2 regions of the Paenibacillus sp. T2-29 genome follow, and region 2 is predicted to be linked to the other one. Evidence: a T-box and tRNA genes for the amino acid it is inferred to sense, from the RefSeq annotation. Region 2 holds a T-box; the other holds one or more tRNA genes.

Region 1 (5,507 bases), on a different contig from region 2:
TCCCTGATAGCTCAGTTGGTAGAGCACTCGACTGTTAATCGAGTTGTCACAGGTTCGAGTCCTGTTCGGGGAGCCATATTTTTAATACTTCTGAATTTTATATATAAGGTGGCGGCGTAGCTCAGCTGGCTAGAGCGTACGGTTCATACCCGTGAGGTCGGGGGTTCGATCCCCTCTGCCGCTACTCGGAGAGATACCCAAGTGGCTATAAGGGGACCCTCTGCTAAGGGGTTAGACTGCGAAAGTGGTGCGAGGGTTCGAATCCCTCTCTCTCCGCCATAAATTTATTAAATCAGAATTCATTTTGTAAGGCCCGTTGGTCAAGGGGTTAAGACACCTCCCTTTCACGGAGGTAACAGGGGTTCGAATCCCCTACGGGTCATAATATGGAGGCTTAGCTCAGCTGGGAGAGCATCTGCCTTACAAGCAGAGGGTCGGGGGTTCGATCCCCTCAGCCTCCACCATATTTTATATCGCGGGGTGGAGCAGTTCGGTAGCTCGTCGGGCTCATAACCCGAAGGTCGTAGGTTCAAATCCTGCCCCCGCAATTAATTTCCTATTGGAAATGCCTCTGGAACTGTGGTGTAGAGGCCTAACATGCCTGCCTGTCACGCAGGAGATCGCGGGTTCGAATCCCGTCAGTTCCGCCATTTATATGCATATAGTACGAACTATATGGTATATTTATAAAATTAAATATGGCTCGGTAGCTCAGTCGGTAGAGCAGAGGACTGAAAATCCTCGTGTCGGCGGTTCGATTCCGTCCCGAGCCACCTTTCAAGTGGGAATTGGTAATGTGCCGGTGTAGCTCAATTGGTAGAGCAACTGACTTGTAATCAGTAGGTTGGGGGTTCAAGTCCTCTCGCCGGCACCATTTTGGAGGATTAGCGAAGTGGCCAAACGCATCAGACTGTAAATCTGCTCCCTTACGGGTTCGGTGGTTCGAATCCATCATCCTCCACCAGTTTTATAATCATATGGCGGTCGTGGCGAAGTGGTTAACGCACCGGACTGTGACTCCGGCATTCGTGGGTTCAAGCCCCATCGGCCGCCCTTTGATTCTTAATTTAATGGGGATTAGCCAAGCGGTAAGGCAACGGACTTTGACTCCGTCATGCATAGGTTCAAATCCTATATCCCCAGCCATTAAGAGCCATTAGCTCAGTTGGTAGAGCACCTGACTTTTAATCAGGGTGTCGAAGGTTCGAGTCCTTCATGGCTCACCATTTATAAATTATTTTGCGGTCGTGGCGGAATTGGCAGACGCGCACGGTTCAGGTCCGTGTGGGCTAACCCCCCGTGGAGGTTCGAGTCCTCTCGACCGCACCATATTTTGCGGACGTGGCTCAGCGGTAGAGCATCGCCTTGCCAAGGCGAGGGTCGCGGGTTCGATTCCCGTCGTCCGCTCCATTATCCATACGGCGCCATAGCCAAGTGGTAAGGCAAAGCTCTGCAAAAGCTTCATCCCCAGTTCAAATCTGGGTGGCGCCTTGACTGCTCATTATGGAATTTAATATGCGCCCTTAGCTCAGCTGGATAGAGCGTTTGACTACGAATCAAAAGGCCGGGAGTTCGAATCTCTCAGGGCGCGCCATTTCTTGAAAAATGTATAATGTCGGGATGTAGCTCAGCTTGGTAGAGCACCTGGTTTGGGACCAGGGGGTCGCATGTTCAAATCGTGTCATCCCGATACTGATTTGCGGGTGTAGTTCAATGGTAGAACTCCAGCCTTCCAAGCTGGTAGCGTGGGTTCGATTCCCATCACCCGCTTTTTGCTATAGCGGATTCTTGTTGCCTCAGTGGTGACACCTTATAAATAAAGAGAGCCTGTCTGGGGACAGAGCTCTCTCTTTTTTTGTACATTTATATTCCATAGATTCCACAAAGTGATGGCTATTGTTAGTGCTTGCCATCGGTGTATCTCTCCTGTTCCTGCAGGGGGATACACCGATAACTGATCTAGTGCACAGATTTTACACTGGAATGGTTAGTTGGATAGAGGTTCCCTGATTTGGAGCAGAAGTCATGCTCATGAAGCCGCCTACTCCTCTAGCTCGTTCTTCCATGCTGAACAATCCAACTCCCTCTCCTTTGGATTCTCCAGAGAAGCCCATACCCTCATCCCGAATAGTTACTTTTATTATTTCGTCTTGATCCTCTACATCAACGTATGCTTCTGCTACATCTGCGTATTTAGCCACATTCGTCAGTGCTTCTTGTACAATTCTATAGATTGCTATTTCTTTTCGGATATCAAGGCGTTTACGTAAAGTACATTGAAAATGCACTTCGATTCCGTAATGCGAACAGAAATTTTCAATATAAGTTCTTAGGGCCGGTACGACACCCAAATCATCCAGAACTGAGGGACGAAGTTCCCACGCTAAGCCACGAACATCTTTAATGATATCAGTTACCTGTGTACGCAGATTTTCCAGAGTAGCACTGGGCTGTTCAGCTAGTTGGCTATCTAGTTGAATAATAAGTGAAAACAGGCTTTGACCAATCCCATCATGAAGCTCTCTTGAAAAGCGTTTACGCTCTTCCTCTTGTATTTGCATGACTTGCGTCATCATGGTCTGAAGCTCTGCCTCTACTTTTTTTAATTTAGTTACTTCATTACGGATCGCTAAGTACTGATAGGGTTTACCTTCCTCGTCCATAAATGGAACAATCGTGGTATTCACCCAGTAGTAGCTGTTATCTTTAGCACGATTTCGTATTTCTCCCTGCCATACCTCACCTGAGCGGATCGTAGTCCACAGGTTCTTCATGAAGGCTCGAGTATGATAGCCCGAATTAATGAGGCGATGATCCTGCCCGATCAATTCTTCACGACTATATTGCGAAATCTCACAGAACTTATCGTTTACGTACTGAATAATTCCTCGATGATCGGTCAGAGCAACGATGGAAGATGTATCTAGAGCAAATTTAAGATTGGATAGCTGGTGGAGAGAACTACGCAGTACATGGAGAAAAGGAGAATCTGGTATATGAATTTCCAAATCATTCAGTAGTTTATCGGTTGACTCCCCAAAGGCGGGCTGCAGTAAAGGGTTAGAAGGTTCATTCATAATGGAGCAACCCCTTTTTCAGTGCAAATTTGACCAACTCAGGCCGTGTTTTCAAGTTAAGCTTCTCCATAAGGTTGCTTTTGTGGGACTCTACGGTTTTGACGCTAATCACCAGGTGTTCGGCAATTTCCTTGTTGGCATATCCTTTGGCTACCCATGATAGGATCTCTTTTTCCCGCTCAGACAGGGATTCATACGGTCCGGCTATGCCCTCTTGTTTGATTTTGTCCAGATATTCACTCATCAGGCGTTTGGTTGCATTGGGGTATAGATAGGCACTGCCTTCGGCCACAGACTGGATGGCAGCGAGTAATTCCTCATGAGGTGCACTTTTTAAAATATATCCAGATGCTCCGGCTTGAATGGCTCGGAACAGATATTCCTCATCATCATGCATCGTTAAAATAAGCACTTCTGTATCCGGCAACTGTTTTTTTAATTCGGTGGTTGCCGTGAGACCATCTTTGCCAGGGGGCATACTAAAATCCATGAGCACGACATCAGGTTGTAGCTCCACCGCTTTGCGGATTGCTTCATCCCCGTCTGCTGCATCTCCTACTACCTTAATACCGTTTTTGCCGTCCAATAGGGCCATAAGGCCAGAACGTACGACAACATGATCATCCACTACTAGTATACGAATCAATTAGTCATCCCCTCGAACGGTAAAAAAACCGTGCGTTTTGTCATAATCATAGCAAATTTTAGGGATTTCAATCAACAGAGATAGTTAGATGAGCTTTTCATAATCACTTATATTTATAATTTTATTTTTCTTCAAATATCAATCTATGGAGTGAGAGGGAGAGTACATAACTGGCCAAGGCGATGTGCGACTTGGGTGGCCTTGGCTACATCAGAATCGGTGAATGTCCTCACATCACGGTTACCAACAAGTAGCACACCGTTTGGCAAGTCTCCTGTACTGGAAAAGGGAATGGCTACTGCAGAATGTAACTGTTCGGCCAGCATAAGCGCACATTCTTGACGTAAACGTATACTGCCTGATATTAAAGCGCTAACGGTTACGGTACGCCCCAGACGAACAGCCATCCCGGCAATCCCATGACCGACTTTAAAAGAGATAAGGCGATAGCGATTGTTTCGGCTGCCGGAGGCATAATACCAATGCAACTTACCCCCTGACCTGGACATAGATGCAAGTGCAGTGAGATCCCCATAAACATGATCTCGCAACTGGTTCAGTTCATTTCGCATTTCATCCGTTATTTGTAGCATAGAAGACACATCCTTTATCTTAACCAACTGTAGCTCTAATTTATTGTAATTCCGACAGGTACAAAAGTAATTCAGGGAACCCCCTGATCTATAGGCGCAGGAAACACTGACTTTTCATTAGACTGGGTAATCAATAAGAGGTGGGGCGATAAATGGGGCATTAGATAATTCTGGAAGTGATATTTATCACTGCAAATCAGGGAGTAGAGAGGTGCAAAATCAGGTGTTCTCCCGATAACAACCCAGGAATCAAAACATTATGATAAAGATATCAGGTAAACACGAGGAGGACGCTAATATGCAAGCCACTTGTATGGAACGGTTTAGGGACGAAACGCAGCGCACGGGGATTCAACTTTTTCTGACGGAAGAGCATTTTGAGCTGTTAAAAGATATCATGTCCTGGAAGAAGGTAAAGGCAGGCGTTATGCTTTTTCGAGAGGGTGATGATGCGGAGCAGCTTTATTATATACATTCGGGTCATGTTAAACTCCGTAAATCGACAGAAGACGGTAAAGAATTGATTCTGACTATTCAGCACCAAGGCGATTTGATCGGGGAGTTTAGTGGGATAGATGGGGAAGAGTATAGTTGTACTGCAGAAACAGCCGATGTGTGTGAGTTAGGTGTTGTGCTTGTTAAGGACCTGGAGTCACTCCTGTCTAAGAACGGGGAAATGGCGCTTCAGTTCATACAGTGGATGGCAATGAAGCAACGAATTATGCAATCACGGTTTCGGGACTTACTGTTGTATGGTAAAACGGGGGCACTAGCGTCTACACTGATCCGTGCAAGTAATACATGTGGTGTAGCTGTGAAGGATGGCATTTTACTGAACATGAAGCTAAGTCACTCCGAACTGGGCGAGATGATTGGAGCAACGCGCGAAAGTGTGAATCGGATGCTGAGCTCGCTAAAAGAGCAGGGAACCTTGGATACGAGAGACGGAAAAATCGTCATTCATGACCTGAAGGTGTTGCGTGCCATGTGCTGTTGTCCTTCGTATGGCCACTGTGCCCATGAGATTTGCAGGTTATAAAATGATGAGCATCGTTAGGCGGGGGCTAAAAGACTCCGTCTAATTGTAAGTCTTCTGACAATAAGCAAATAAAAGGAACGAGTATTATAAATATCAAAAAAATCGACGACGCGTTTAGCGGCAAATCAACGATATAGTTTTTTTTAAAAGTA
Region 2 (14,602 bases):
GTAGACTTTCACGCTGAAGCCACCTCCGAAAAAATTGCTATGGGTTGGCATCTGGATGGACGTGCATCCATCGTGGTAGGGACACATACACACGTACAAAGTAATGACGATACGATTTTGCCACAAGGAACTGCGTATCAGACAGATGCGGGAATGGTAGGTCCTTATGAGGGCGTGCTTGGTATGCAGAAAGAGGCTGTATTACAGAAATTTCAGACCCAGCTTCCGGTACGCTTTCAAGTGGACATGGGTAAATGGCACTTTCATGCCATCAGTGTAGAGCTCAATGATCACGATGGAAAAGCCCGCAAAATTGAGAAAATCAGGCTTAAAGAAGACGAATGGCGGATGGATTAACTTTGTTGTGAGCTACTTAAGGAAAGAATAAGGAAAACTGTCACCAAAAAGCAGGAATTTTTTACTGACCCTCGAATAACATCTAATAGTGGAATCAAACCATCATCATTCCCAGGGGAGGTACTTACTATGGATGTATTAAAAGTATCAGCAAAATCCAATCCCAATTCAGTTGCAGGCGCACTCGCAGGAGTACTGCGTGAACGCGGAAATGCAGAATTACAGGCGATTGGAGCGGGTGCACTAAACCAAGCCATTAAAGCGGTAGCCATTGCCCGGGGATTTGTAGCACCAAGCGGAGTGGATTTGATTTGTATTCCTGCTTTTACAGACATTGTTATTGACGGAGAAGATCGGACTGCAATCAAATTGATTGTAGAACCAAGATAATAAATGGAAGTTGTCTGAGCCTGTTTACGTTTTGTAAACGGGCTTTTTTGCTTTGTGGTTTAGTTATTATGGTTTTCAAAATAAATTTGTGGGCTTTAATCCAATGGAGGTATGGTGCATGAATGATAAGTTTGAAGCGAATTGGCCAGTTGTTGACCTGCACTGTGATGTGTTATGTAAAATGCAGCTCGATTCGCAGGTGGATTTCAGTCATTCATCGCTTGATGTCACAAAAGAGCGTTTGCTAGAAGGCAACGTAAGATTGCAAACGTTCGCTATTTATATATCACAGGTATTGGGCACGCCAAGATTTGAGCATGTGGTTCGTCAAATTGAACTGTTCAGGCAGCATGTTACCTCTAGCTCAGGCGGGTTAAAACCTCTACTGTGGAGAGAGGACTTGGCAGCACTCAAAAATATGTCCGCTGTACGTCAAGTGGAGCAAGTACAGCATACAGGCGTAGAGAAGCAAGCAGGGAAGATGACGAATGGGTATGAGAGTGGGACGAATCGTACAGAGCCACCTTGGGCGTTACTCTCACTCGAAGGGGTAGATGCGCTGGAAGGAAATCCGTTTTATGCGGATGTATGCTATGCCATGGGAATACGATTGATCGGGCTGACGTGGAATTATGCAAATTGGGCTGCTGACGGTATTATGGAGCTTAGAGGAGGTGGCTTGACCCGCAAGGGACGTGATTTGGTTGATCGCTGTAATAGTATGGGACTGCTGCTAGATGTATCACACTTGTCCGTACAAGGCTTTTGGGAGGTGATGGAGGAGGCGGCCTTACCGCCCATCGCCTCGCATTCGAACGCCTTTGCGAAATGTGCTCATCCCCGCAACTTGCGAGATGAACAGATTCGGGCACTGATCGCCCGTAACGGACGAATTGGATTGACCTTTGTCACGATGTTTCTGAAAGAGCAGGGTACAGTGCACGCTGAGGACCTGCTACCGCACATTGATCACATTTGTTCATTAGGTGGCGAAAGACATTTGATGTTTGGCTCTGATTTTGATGGTATCGAGGCCCATGTGCGAGGACTGGAGCACGCGGGAAAATATCCGGCTTTTGCAGAACTACTGTTGAAGCATTACTCTGAGGAGCTGGTCAAGGGATGGCTGGGAGAACATGCACTGGACTATTTGCGAACGAATCTGCCATCTAAAATGTCTTCTTAAAATAGCTTAATATAGCAGTTGCTTTCGGCTGGCATTTTCTTGACAAAGCGAGAACGATTACGAAATAATTGGAGCATCCGAGGATTGCATGGGGCTAAAATAACGCTTTCCGAAATTGGACATACGTAGGAGCGAGTCTGACAGCACCATGCTATACCGCCATACTAGAGGGGAGCTCCGTTACATCATGTTGATAAAAAAGGTTACCTGGCTTGAACTCTTTTATGATTTATTGTTTGTAGCAGCTGTGTCCAAGGCGACTCATGTTTTACTACATGTTGAGCATGGCAGTGTTGGTTGGCATAATTTAGAGAAGTTTATTTTGATTTTTATTCCGATCTGGTGGGCATGGGTGGGGCAAACTGTCTATAACAATCGTTTTGGTCAAGACAGTATAACGCATCGAATTTTTATGATTTTGCAATTATTTTTTGTATTAATCATGACTGCCAGCTTGAATGTAGATTTTGATGCGTACTATGCATCTTTTTTTGTTGGCTATATTGGTTTAAGAGGCCTGACTGTCGTTCAATATCTACTTACGGCCCCCAAAGAAACAGCTCATAAACAGGAAACAGCTCGTTTTTTTGGAACCTATCTTTGGGTTGGGATAGTCATCTCTAGCTGCTCCCTTTTCTTCGACTCGTGGGTTCGATATTTGATTTTATATACTGGCATTGCGGTAGATATCCTCGTTCCTTTGATCGGTCGTAAAAAGCTGGTGATCACACCTATCCATACAGAGCATCTTTTGGAGCGATTTGCGCAGTTTACCTTAATCCTGCTTGGAGAATCAGTGATAAGTATACTTTCTGTTTTACAAGCCGATCATTTCACAGTTTCCTCCATTGTATTTGCTGCTTTGACATTTGTGCTGGTCATTGCAATCTGGTGGCAATATTTTGAGAATATAGAGAAGCGCGTAGACAAATCAAAACAAACAGCAGGACAGACTATTATTTATGGCCATTTGTTTATTTATCTTTCTCTTAGCATGCTTGCGGCTTCCATACAGCTCTTATTTTTGGGGCAAGCAGCCTATACTTTTGTACTTTGCTTTACTTTTGCTTCTGTTTTTATTTATTTTTTGTCAGTCTTGCTGGTATTCCATCAGTACAGATTAAGTCACCTTAAACCTCGTCTCAGAGTCATTCTTTTCTTAACTGGAATTCTCTGTGTCCTGTTTATTCTGAATATATTTATTGTAGTTCCTCATCTCATCGTAGCTGCGATCATGCTTTTCTTTCTTCTGTTTGCTAAAATGACGGTTTGATCCAAAGTTTTATAGGGACGATATGTATGGCTGGTTAGGGCGAAAAAGGGAACTTTATGTGCTATCCTTTTCTTTCTTGTCGAAATAGGAGTATAATAGCATAGATGTGTAAAGTATTGTATAGAGAAAAAGGAGTGACCACACGATGACTAAAATCGTACCTGTCGGCGTTTCCGCCCGTCATATTCACCTGACTCAAGAGCATATTGAAATCTTGTTCGGAGCAGGCTATCAATTGACTGAATTTAAACCTTTGTCCCAACCAGGACAATTTGCTGCAAGTGAAACGGTAGCTGTAATTGGTCCTAAGGGCCAATTTGATAAGGTTCGCATTTTGGGACCTGCTCGTCCCGCTTCTCAACTGGAAATCTCTCGCACAGATTCCTTTGCTATTGGTGTAAAGGCACCTGTACGCGAATCCGGTAGCATTGATGGTACACCAGGAATTACAGTAAAAGGACCAGCTGGTGAAGTGGAACTGCAAGAGGGCGTTATTGTAGCAGCCCGTCATATTCATTTCCATACTTCTGATGCAGCTAAGTGGGACATTAAAGACAAGCAGTTGCTGAAAGTACGTGTAGGCGGCGAACGTGGCCTTGTATTTGAAAATGTTCTTGCACGTGTGTCCGATTCTTTTGCTTTGGATATGCATATTGACACGGATGAAGCGAACGGAGCCGGTGTGAAAAACGGTGACACTGCTGAAATCGTAGACTAATACACGTATTTGATAAACAAGTTGTAAAAGTCCGATTCTTACAAAAGAGTCGGACTTTTTTTATATGCTATACATACACAAATCCTTACCTATAAACATAAAAAAACTTTAGCATCACACTGCATCTGAATCGTATCCGGGGATGATCTATGGCTATGGCCTATAAATCATGCTATAATTTAGTGTAATGCCTTTTTCAAAGGTTTTTTTGGAGCTTAAAATAAAATAACCAATGCCTAAAGATACAGTAAAATCACAAATGAGCTCGTGAAATAGATGGTGTAAGGAGTGACCAGGGAATGGCTAAGGAAACAAAAGATTACTCCAAATATTTTGATTTCTCGGATGCGAAGATCATTTCTGAAGATGAGCACAGCAAAAAGATTCGTATTCGCGGACGTGAAATCAACATTATGGCGGAGCCGAACCATAGAAAAGAAAAACAGCGTGGTAAAGAGGACGTACAGGTATTGTATGATAACGCAGTCCCGGATGAGCTAAAGCATATCGGTGAGGGCAAGCATTATATCGTATATACATTCGGTTGCCAGATGAATGAGCATGATTCTGAAACAATCAAAGGCTTGCTGGAGCAAATGGGCTACCAGGCAACCGAGGATCGGAAGGAAGCAGATATCATTTTACTGAACACTTGCGCTATCCGTGAAAATGCGGAAGATAAAGTGTTTGGTGAGCTGGGTCACCTCAAGCATCTCAAAACAGAAAAGCCGGGACTGCTGCTTGGTGTATGTGGCTGCATGTCGCAGGAAGAGAATGTTGTGAACCGGATTATGCAAAAACACGGTTTTGTTGATATGATCTTTGGTACCCATAATATTCATCGTTTGCCTCAGCTTGTCAAGGAAGCCCTCTTTAGCAAAGAAATGGTGGTTGAAGTGTGGTCCAAGGAGGGCGACATTATCGAAAACCTGCCGAAGAAGCGTGAGGGTATGCGGGCTTGGGTAAACATCATGTATGGCTGTGATAAGTTTTGCACTTATTGCATCGTTCCTTTCACACGTGGTAAGGAAAGAAGTCGTCGGCCAGAGGATGTTATTGCTGAGGTACGGGATTTGGCCCGTCAAGGATTTAAAGAGATCACCCTGCTGGGTCAGAATGTCAATGCCTATGGCAAGGATTTAAAAGATATGAATTACAGATTCGGGGATCTGATGGATGATATGCGCAAAATCAATATTCCGCGTGTACGTTTTACGACCTCACATCCGCGTGATTTTGACGACCATTTGGTTGAAGTGCTTGGTAAGGGCGGCAATCTGGTGGAGCATATTCATCTGCCTGTACAATCCGGTAATACGGATATTTTGAAGAAAATGAACCGAAAATATACTCGTGAGCGTGTTTTGGAGCTGGCAGCGAAGATAAAAGCGGCTGTTCCGCATGTTTCTCTGACAACAGATATTATCGTAGGTTTCCCGGGTGAAACAGACGAACAGTTCGAAGATACACTATCTCTGGTGCGTGAAGTGGGCTATGACTTTGCCTATACATTTATTTATTCACCACGTGAAGGCACGCCAGCGGCTTCGATGGAAGATAATGTGCCTATGTCGGTCAAAAAAGAGCGTCTCCGGCGTCTGAACATTGCTGTGAATCAAAACAGCCTACGCTTTAATAGTCGATTGCGTGGTGAGGTGGTTGAAGTGCTGGTGGAAGGCGAGAGTAAAAATGACAGCAAAGTGCTTGCTGGTCGGACTCGTTCCAATAAGCTGGTTCATTTTGAAGGTTCTAAGGACCTGATTGGTTCCTTTGTCCAAGTAAAAATTACAGAGCCTATGACCTTCTACATTAAAGGTGACTTGGTTCAAACGCCAGTAGCGGTTAACGGATAAAAAGAATAGTCTAGCGGCCTGCATGCGGTCTGATTAAAGGGCTGCATGCAAGACCATCTAAGTGAAAAAAGGAGCGATGGACAATGACAGAGGAGCGGTTGCAACAAACAGAACTTCAATCGGCAGCGCGCCAGCATGATCATTTGGTCAATCGCGATATGATATTGGCAAAGGCCAAAGAGTTGGCGGGTATTCTGGGCAGCAGTGAGGAAGTACAGGTGTTTCGGAAAGCAGAAGAAAAGATTCAGGATCATGAGCGCATCCAGCAACTGATTGCAACGATGAAGAAGAAGCAAAAGGAAATCGTAGCATTTGAATCTTTAAAGAATCAAAAAATGATTGCCAAAATAGAAGCTGAACTTCAAGAGCTACAGGAGGAGCTTGACGGTATTCCAATTGTAACGGAGTTTCAGCAGAGTCAGGTAGAAATTAATGAGCTGCTGCAGATGGTGATCACGGCCATCCGTGATACGGTTGCTGAAAAGGTGAACGTAGAAGAGGGAAAGACTACTTCCTCCTCGAATTGCAGTGACTAGAATAAGATTTATGGTGTGGAGGCTTAGCTTCCACGCCTTTTTTTCGAAAGCAATTACTCATTGTAAATGTTCATGAGATACCAAAAGAATTGCGACATCATAGATGGGATGAAAGCGAGGGAATGGTAAGTTGCGTAAGATGCTAGAGGGTGAAGAAAATACTTTTTGGGAGTACTTAGGATGTGAGCTGATTACAGCTGATGCTAACGAGGCACATATCGCTTTGGAGGCCAAACAACACCATACCAATGTGATGGGGATTGTACATGGGGGGGTGCTCACAACATTGATGGATCAGGCGATGGGGATGGTCAGTATGGCTTCACGAAATATGGATTCATGTGTAACAACGAATCTTAACGTTCATTTCTTGTCAGCCATGAGACAAGGACGGCTGGAGGTTAAGGCACGGATTGTTCATCAGGCAGGCCGCACCATAACCACTCAGGCAGAAGTGAGGGATAGTGAAGGTACGCTCGGTTGTACAGCTACAGCAACCTTCCGAGTATTGCGTCAACAAGCAAGTGATTCAGGCAAGGCCTGACGCTTGACAAAAATTTTTATTATGTCATAATGAATTTATCAAAACGATATAATATGGTGATGCCAATGGATAGCAATCGTATAAACGAAGAGGCGCAGAAGGCGTCTTATAACATTAAGAAATACCGTACCCCGGATGGTGCTCCGGCGGATATCGTAATGTTTACTTTAACGAAGCGTGAGCGCAAGACGGTAACAAAAACATTGCCGATTCGTGAGCTGAAAGTAATGCTCATCAAGCGCCGTAGTTGGCCGTTTGCGGGACGCTGGGCGTTGCCTGGAGGGTTTTGTCAAGAAGATGAATCCATATATGGAGCGGCCAAGCGGGAACTGTTAGAGGAAACGGGTGTAGATGGCGGGCATCTGGAGTATTTGGGCGTATATAGTGGACCAGGTCGTGATCCGCGTGGGTGGATTATATCGCATGCGTTTTTTGCACTGGTAGAGGAATGGATGCTAGAGCAGCGTCAGGCGGCTGATGATGCTTCTGAGGTTGGGTTATTTACGATCAGAGAAGCGTTGGAGGAATTGGAGCTGGCGTTCGATCACCGGGATATCATAGTTGATGCTTATCGCAAAATTCAGTTGCAGATGCTTCAGACAACGATAGCCAAGCAGTTTTTACCGCCACATTTTACACTGGGTGAATTGTATCAGGTGATTCAGAGCGTCGTACCGGATTTCGAAGAGCCGAATTTTATTCGCAAAATAACATCGACTCGTAGCAGACAGGGAATACTGGAAGAGGTGCGGGATGAGAATGGCAAACCGCTCAGTTCCAATCAGTATTCACAAAGACCGGCCCAGTTGTATCGCTTTAGTGATAGAGTACCGCGTTTATCTATCTATACGTAACTTTTATTGGAATAGGTCACGCATAGAGTGTACAACCTCACTTTGATGATAAGGAGCTGACTGTACGATGAAGGCACTGATTGTTATTGATTACACGAAAGATTTTGTGGACGGTAGTCTGCCTGTGGGGCAACCTGCAATTGAGCTAGATGAACGGATCACAGCTATTACGCAGGCCTACGTGGATCAAGGGGACTTTGTTGTCATGGCTGTGGATTTACATGAGGAGAACGACCTCTATCACCCGGAGAGTAAGCTGTTTCCTCCACATAATATACGTGGAACCAACGGACGACAATTGTATGGTAAACTCCATAGCCTTTATAAGCAACAAAGTGATCGTATCTATTGGTTGGATAAAACACGGTACAGTGCTTTTGCTGGTACGGATCTGGAACTCAGGTTGCGCGAACGCGGGATTCTGGAAGTTCATTTGATTGGTGTGTGTACAGATATATGTGTGCTGCATACAGCTGTAGATGCTTACAACAAAGGTTTTGCTATTACCGTATACAAGGACGCTGTGGCGAGCTTTAATCAGGCGGGACATGATTGGGCTTTGGGCCATTTTGAGGGAAGTCTTGGAGCCACGGTGCGGTCGGCTGAAGATACGCTTTTGCTCCAGAAGAAGTAAAATAACTGAACGATTGTGCACCAATGTCCGATAACAAATTAGAGCCGGATATTGCTGAATCTGGGCAGATAAGACGGTATGCCGTCACCAATCCAGGGACAGTCAGAGAGGATGATACGATGAAGTCAACAAGCCTCGCATTACATACAGATAAATATCAGATTAATATGATGTACGCCCATTGGGTGAACGGAAGTCACCAACGTAAAGCTGTGTTCGAGGCGTATTTTCGTAAGCTTCCTTTTGGCAATGGATATGCCGTGTTTGCTGGTCTGGAACGCATTGTGAATTACATTTCAAACTTGCGGTTTACAGAAGAGGACATTCGCTATCTGTCAGAGCAGGAGGAAAAGTACGATCCCATGTTCATGGAGGCATTGCGCCAGTTTAAGTTTGGCGGAACGGTCCACTCGATGAAGGAAGGAGCGCTTGTTTTTCCGAATGAGCCTCTGGTACGTGTTGAAGGAACCATTATGGAAACGCAGCTTGTCGAGACGGCATTGTTGAATTTTATGAATTACCAGACACTCATTGCGACAAAAGCATCACGTATCAAACAGGTGGCAAGTGACGATACACTGCTCGAATTTGGCACACGACGTGCGCAGGAGGCAGATGCAGCTATTTGGGGAGCACGTGCTGCTTATGTTGCAGGTTTCGATGCGACTTCTAATATGCTGGCAGGCGAACACTTTGGGATTCCGACAAAAGGGACACATGCCCATTCATGGGTACAAACCTTTATGACGGAGCAAGAGGCGTTCGACGTGTATGCGAAGGTTTTGCCAGATCAGGTTACGCTACTGGTAGATACCTTTGACACGCTGGAGAGCGGTGTTCCCCATGCGATTCGGACAGCAAAGATGCTGGAGAGTCAAGGAAAGCGTATGAATGCCATCCGTTTGGATAGCGGTGATTTGGCTTATCTATCTATTCAGGCACGGGAAATGCTGGATGCTGAAGGTTTGGATTACGTACAAATTGTAGCTTCCAACGATTTGGATGAAAATACGATTTTCAATCTAAAAGCCCAAGGGGCACGTATTGATGTGTGGGGTGTAGGAACACAGCTGATTACAGCTTCAGATCAACCTTCACTGGGTGGAGTGTACAAGCTGGTTGAGCGGGAAGTGGACGGTGAAATGCTGCCGACGATTAAAATCTCGGGTAACCCGGAAAAAGTATCTACACCAGGCAAAAAGGATGTATACCGTATTGTGGATAAGAAGAAAGGGAGAGCTGTAGCTGATTACATTTCTTTCCCGGATGAAGAACGTCCGCGTAATGGTAAGCGCCTGAAGCTGTTTAACCCTTTGCATCCATATATGAAGAAGTATGTAGAAAATTATGAAGCTGTACCGATGCTTGAACCTATTTTTGTAAATGGGCAGAAGGTATACGAGCTTCCTGAACTGGATGAAATTCGTGCCTATCATGCATCACAGTTGAAACTGTTTTGGCCAGAATATTTGCGGAAGCTGAACCCTGAAATTTATCGCGTAAATCTTAGTGAGAAGGTATGGGAGCTGAAGCAAAAGCTGATTGACAGCTACATGCAGCCCGAAGTTGAAGAAAAGGAATAATGTGAAGAGGCACCTCATCTATGTATGGGGTGCCTTTTTTGTATCTGCAATGTGTAAATAGGAGCTTATTTATAAATTTCTCTCATTACATGACGCAGCTCAGGGACAATAATGCGTTCCATTGCCAAACGAACGGCTCCGCGGGAGCCAGGCATAGAAAACACAGCTGTCTGGCCCACAGTGCCCGCTACAGCCCGGCTTAATATAGCTGCTGATCCAATGTCCTCAGCAAAGCTTAAGTAACGGAAGATTTCTCCAAACCCAGGTAGTTCCTTATCCAGTAGAGAGGAGACGGCTTCATATGTAGTATCACGCGGAGAGATGCCAGTACCACCTGTTAAAAGTACAGCCTCGATGTCCTCATGTGCCGCAGCTTCGGCTACCAACAGCCGGATTCCTTCATAGTCGTCCTTGACGATAACATATCGAACAACCTTGTACCCATTCGTTTCTAGTAGTTCCTTGAGCAGTCGTCCCCCAGTATCGGTTTCCATGGTACGTGTATCCGAGACGGTCACGACCATGCAGTTAACCTGTTGCGGAGATTCCTGTCGGTGCTCCTCTACAGATGTTATATTCATTACAATGTTCACTCCTTGATCAGTGGTTAAGCATACTCTTTTTTTACAATAGAGGAATGACAGACTGGATGCAAGTCAGAAACAAAGGCTAAAAAGTTATGTGATTAATATCCTTGCGCTTACACCTTGGAATATAGTACACTTCCTTACATAAGTCGGGATTTTCTGGGTTTATTTTGTTGAAAGCGCGAACATCAAATGATTAATTTCAAGGTTCAGCGGGTAATAGTACAGCAGGATCAACAACTGGGAGGTAATGTATTATGAATCATTCATACCAAAAATGCGTGGATGCTTGCCTGGAATGTATGAACGCTTGCAATGTATGCTATGTAGCAAGTTTGAAGGAATATGATCTAGCTATGCTGCGTGAATGTATTCGAGTGAGTAGGGAATGCGCAGAGATATGTGGGTTTGCTGCTCAAATGTTGCAGCGCGGAACGGATTTTGCCGAGGAAATCTGTGAGCTATGTGCCAAAGCCTGTGAGGTATGTGCTGCTGAATGCAGCAAGCATTCCCATAATCATTGCAAACATTGTGCAGAAGCCTGCCGTCATTGTGTTGAAGCCTGTCGCCAATTGGTGGCAGTGTAATTACATATACAGAACTAGTCCCTGAAGAGGGAATAAAAGGTTGCTTTCTACTAAATAGGTTTGTATAATGGTGGGAATTAACGTCAAGGAACGGGAGAGTAGCAACGGAACCGTATCATTACAGCGAGCCGGAAGAGGTGAAAGCCGGTATGAAATCCGATGTGAAGCGCACCCGGGAGACGGTTGATCCAACGATAAAAGCTTCTAGTAGATCAGCCCGGCAGACACCGTTATTTGTCAATGGAGTGAAATCGCGATTTTGTGTAAGCTAGCTTTAGCTATACAACCGATTTACGAAGAGTGGTACCGCGGGATATCGAAGTTCTCGTCTCTTGATTATATCAAGAGGCGAGGGCTTTTTTTGTTAGATCTTATAAAAAGAAGGAGAGAGGAACATGTTGTTGATGATTGCTACCCAAGCTATTGTAGCTCATACGGGCTTGGAGGAGAAAGAAGTTTTATCTTTATTCGAGGTGCCTCCGCAGCCTGAATGGGGAGATGTGGCGTTTCCCTGTTTTGTGCTGGCTAAAAAATTTCGAAAGTCTCCACAGCATATTGCAATGGAATTGGCAGAGCTAGTAAGCCATGAAGCGGGTCTAACTGCTTCAGCATCGGGTGCCTATGTAAATATTACATTGGATCGATCTGTTCATATTCCACCAATGATTGCTGAATTGAGCAAGGCTGAGTTTCTCAAGCCCAATATCGGATATGGACAGCGAGTAGTGATTGATATGTCTTCGCCCAATATTGCCAAACCATTTGGTATCGGTCATCTTCGCTCTACTGTTATTGGTGCCGCCTTGTATCGCATACTTGGTGAAACCGGATATGTGCCGATTAGTGTGAATCATCTAGGGGATTGGGGGACACAATTTGGCAAGCAAATTGCGGCCTATAAAAGATGGGGCAATGAGGAGCAGCTACAACATGATCCGATCGGGGAATCGTTGAAGCTATATGTCCGTTTTCATCAGGAGGCCGAGCATGATCCGTCTTTGGATGATGAAGGCCGCGAGTGGTTCCGACGTTTGGAGCAGGGGGATACTGAGGCTCAACAACTGTGGGAGTTTTTTGTTGAAGTCAGTCTGGGTGAATTTGACCGTATGTACCAACGTCTTAACATTTCGTTTGACCATGTGTTGGGGGAAAGTTTTTACAATGATAAAATGCAGGCAGTTGTTGCCCAATTAAGAGCAAAAGGACTGCTGGAAGAAAGTGATGGAGCGCTTGTGGTTCGTCTGGAAGACGAGCAACTGCCGCCGTGTCTTATTTTGAAAAAAGATGGGACTACCATTTATCCCACCCGTGATCTGGCAACAGCGATTTATCGTCATGAAGTGATGAAGGCTGATCGCCTGCTGTATGTCGTTGGCGGGGAACAGAAGTTACATTTCCAACAGGTATTTGCGGTGCTGAAGCATGCAGGGGAGACATGGGCAGAGCAATGTGAGCATGTACCGTTTGGTTTAATGCGGTTTGCAGGCAAAAAAATGTCCACAAGACGCGGCAAGGTGGTGAAACTGGAGGAAGTGCTGGATGAAGCTGTAGCGCGTGCTCAAGCCATCATTACGGAGAAAAATCCCAATTTGCTGGAGCAACAGGCAATAGCTGAAGACGTTGGCATCGGAGCGATTATTTTTGGCGATTTAAAAAATAACCGTCTGAATGAAGTGGATTTTTCGTTAGAGGAGGCACTGACCTTTGAAGGTGAGACTGGCCCTTATGTGCAGTATACTCATGCGCGCATACGCAGTCTTTTGGAGAAAGCTCACGCCCGCTCTGATGTTGATTCTAATTCCAGTGACAACGTCCTTGCCCAAGACGGGCATTCTCCTGATTTGAATATCGTTTCGGATGAAATGCTGGGTGACGCAGGCTGGGCGCTGCTTAAGCAGTTGGATCGCTATCACGGACAGCTAATACGTGCTGCTAGGCAACTGGAACCTTCGGTTATTGCGAGATTTGCATTAGATACAGCACAAGCGTTCAACCGTTTTTATGCTAAGGAAAGGATTGTCGATGGTGGACAGTGGCGCATTCAGTTGGCGGAACAGACTGCGGATATGCTGGCAAGTACACTGCGACTTCTTGGACTGAAAGCTCCTAATCGGATGTAAGCTACCACAAGTGGGTATTTTTGTTAGGTACACTGCTGCTTTTGCTAGCTAAATTACTGCGAGTCAGCTCTTTTTCTCTAAAAGGTGCTGCAAAAGGAAAACTGTCATAGACACTTTTGGGTTTGCATGGATATGGTGAGCGGAAAAGAGCAAGACGGGTTACACTAATAGCTAAGGTATTCCATTGTTTTGCAACCAATTTGTGCATATTTGAAACATTTGATGGTTTTATTGCGTCCGTAAGTATAGAAGCAAAGTAAACATGGAGGTGTATCTCATGATTAAAAATAAAAGCGTGGCAGCTGCGCTGCTTGTCGTCTGTTCATTGGCTGTGGCTACGTCGGCTTCTGCTTTTCGAGATATAAAGGGAGCTGAGCAGGAGAAGATCGTAAGTTCACTTCAGAATAAAGGAATTATTCAAGGGATAACCAAAGATAAGTTTGCACCAGATCAAACACTCACGTATGCACAAGGAGTACACTTGGTTGTTCGTGCGATGGATTTTCAGGTTATGCCTGATTTCACCACGGGCTCCTTTGCAAACATTCCGGCTTCCGCATGGTATGCCGATTCCTATCGGATTGCAGTCCAGCACCAAATCCCTCTGTCACCGGATATTGATCCGAGCACCCGTATGACAAGGGAACAATTCGCGAATATTCTGTACAAAGCCGTGAGTGCAACAGGTGAATATCCTACGGTTCGTATGTTCATTAATGTAGCAGATGGCAAAAAATTAGACCAAGAGTCGAACGAAGCAGTGCAATTTCTCCTGTTGACCAAAATTGCAAAATTGGACAAAGAAAGCAACTTTAACCCGGATCGTAAAGTAACACGGATGGAGGCAGCAGAAATGGTCTACCATGCATCCGAGTTTGTACAAAGTTATAAACCGGTGCAAGCCACTCCGGAAAATCCAGCTGAGCCTGTAGATCCGGTTCAACAAACTAATATTAGTATGAGCATAGAGAAGGCGAATGACCAACAGAACAAAGTGACCATCACCCGTCTGCAGGCACCTAATCCAGGTTACCGCATTGAAGTGGATCACATCGACTACGTAGATGATACGAATGCAGTCATTTACTACAAGCTGACTAGTCCAAAACCAGGGGAAATGAATATTCAAGTCATTACGGATACCCACACCAGTACATTGGTAGACAGTAAGTATAAGGTTACGCTCAAAGCAGTCGATGGAACCGTGCTTCCGCCCACAGGAACAGGCACGTCTGTAGCTAAATAAAACTTTAAGCCATATGTCAATATATAAAATAAAGCCAGCGAGTTCCCCCCATAAGAATGGAGACCGCTGGCTTTTTCTTGCTAAATGTTAATTGTAAGCCCAAGCTCTAGTATTATTTAAGCTTTAAATGCGAC

What was found. A T-box is a leader RNA that pairs with one kind of tRNA and senses whether it is charged. The one in region 2 lies ahead of argS (arginine--tRNA ligase), so its partner is inferred to be a tRNA-Arg.
Region 1: it encodes a tRNA-Arg, which carries the amino acid that the T-box ahead of argS (arginine--tRNA ligase) is inferred to sense. The anticodon was not compared.

The regions. Positions count from the first base shown of each region.
Region 1 is NZ_JBREVE010000022.1:471-5,977, reverse strand. Features, by position in the region: tRNA gene ACU1JV_RS28005 (tRNA-Asn) at 1-76, shown strand; tRNA gene ACU1JV_RS28000 (tRNA-Met) at 111-184, shown strand; tRNA gene ACU1JV_RS27995 (tRNA-Ser) at 188-279, shown strand; tRNA gene ACU1JV_RS27990 (tRNA-Glu) at 311-382, shown strand; tRNA gene ACU1JV_RS27985 (tRNA-Val) at 389-464, shown strand; tRNA gene ACU1JV_RS27980 (tRNA-Met) at 475-548, shown strand; tRNA gene ACU1JV_RS27975 (tRNA-Asp) at 574-650, shown strand; tRNA gene ACU1JV_RS27970 (tRNA-Phe) at 701-773, shown strand; tRNA gene ACU1JV_RS27965 (tRNA-Thr) at 799-874, shown strand; tRNA gene ACU1JV_RS27960 (tRNA-Tyr) at 879-964, shown strand; tRNA gene ACU1JV_RS27955 (tRNA-His) at 981-1,053, shown strand; tRNA gene ACU1JV_RS27950 (tRNA-Gln) at 1,072-1,146, shown strand; tRNA gene ACU1JV_RS27945 (tRNA-Lys) at 1,151-1,226, shown strand; tRNA gene ACU1JV_RS27940 (tRNA-Leu) at 1,242-1,329, shown strand; tRNA gene ACU1JV_RS27935 (tRNA-Gly) at 1,336-1,410, shown strand; tRNA gene ACU1JV_RS27930 (tRNA-Cys) at 1,421-1,491, shown strand; tRNA gene ACU1JV_RS27925 (tRNA-Arg) at 1,518-1,594, shown strand; tRNA gene ACU1JV_RS27920 (tRNA-Pro) at 1,617-1,690, shown strand; tRNA gene ACU1JV_RS27915 (tRNA-Gly) at 1,700-1,770, shown strand; gene ACU1JV_RS27910 (PAS domain-containing sensor histidine kinase) at 1,974-3,077, opposite strand; gene ACU1JV_RS27905 (response regulator) at 3,070-3,723, opposite strand; gene ACU1JV_RS27900 (GAF domain-containing protein) at 3,867-4,316, opposite strand; gene ACU1JV_RS27895 (Crp/Fnr family transcriptional regulator) at 4,615-5,355, shown strand.
Region 2 is NZ_JBREVE010000003.1:458,331-472,932, forward strand. Features, by position in the region: gene ACU1JV_RS11750 (TIGR00282 family metallophosphoesterase) at 1-357, shown strand, start outside; gene ACU1JV_RS11755 (stage V sporulation protein S) at 487-747, shown strand; gene ACU1JV_RS11760 (dipeptidase) at 866-1,933, shown strand; gene ACU1JV_RS11765 (low temperature requirement protein A) at 2,121-3,206, shown strand; gene pduL (phosphate propanoyltransferase) at 3,352-3,924, shown strand; gene miaB (tRNA (N6-isopentenyl adenosine(37)-C2)-methylthiotransferase MiaB) at 4,224-5,777, shown strand; gene ACU1JV_RS11780 (RicAFT regulatory complex protein RicA family protein) at 5,861-6,313, shown strand; gene ACU1JV_RS11785 (PaaI family thioesterase) at 6,453-6,857, shown strand; gene ACU1JV_RS11790 (NUDIX domain-containing protein) at 6,923-7,711, shown strand; gene ACU1JV_RS11795 (cysteine hydrolase family protein) at 7,779-8,345, shown strand; gene ACU1JV_RS11800 (nicotinate phosphoribosyltransferase) at 8,465-9,928, shown strand; gene ACU1JV_RS11805 (MogA/MoaB family molybdenum cofactor biosynthesis protein) at 9,994-10,509, opposite strand; gene ACU1JV_RS11810 (four-helix bundle copper-binding protein) at 10,773-11,102, shown strand; T-box leader at 11,180-11,438, shown strand; gene argS (arginine--tRNA ligase) at 11,498-13,222, shown strand; gene ACU1JV_RS11820 (S-layer homology domain-containing protein) at 13,500-14,468, shown strand; gene ACU1JV_RS11825 (ABC transporter ATP-binding protein) at 14,585-14,602, opposite strand, start outside.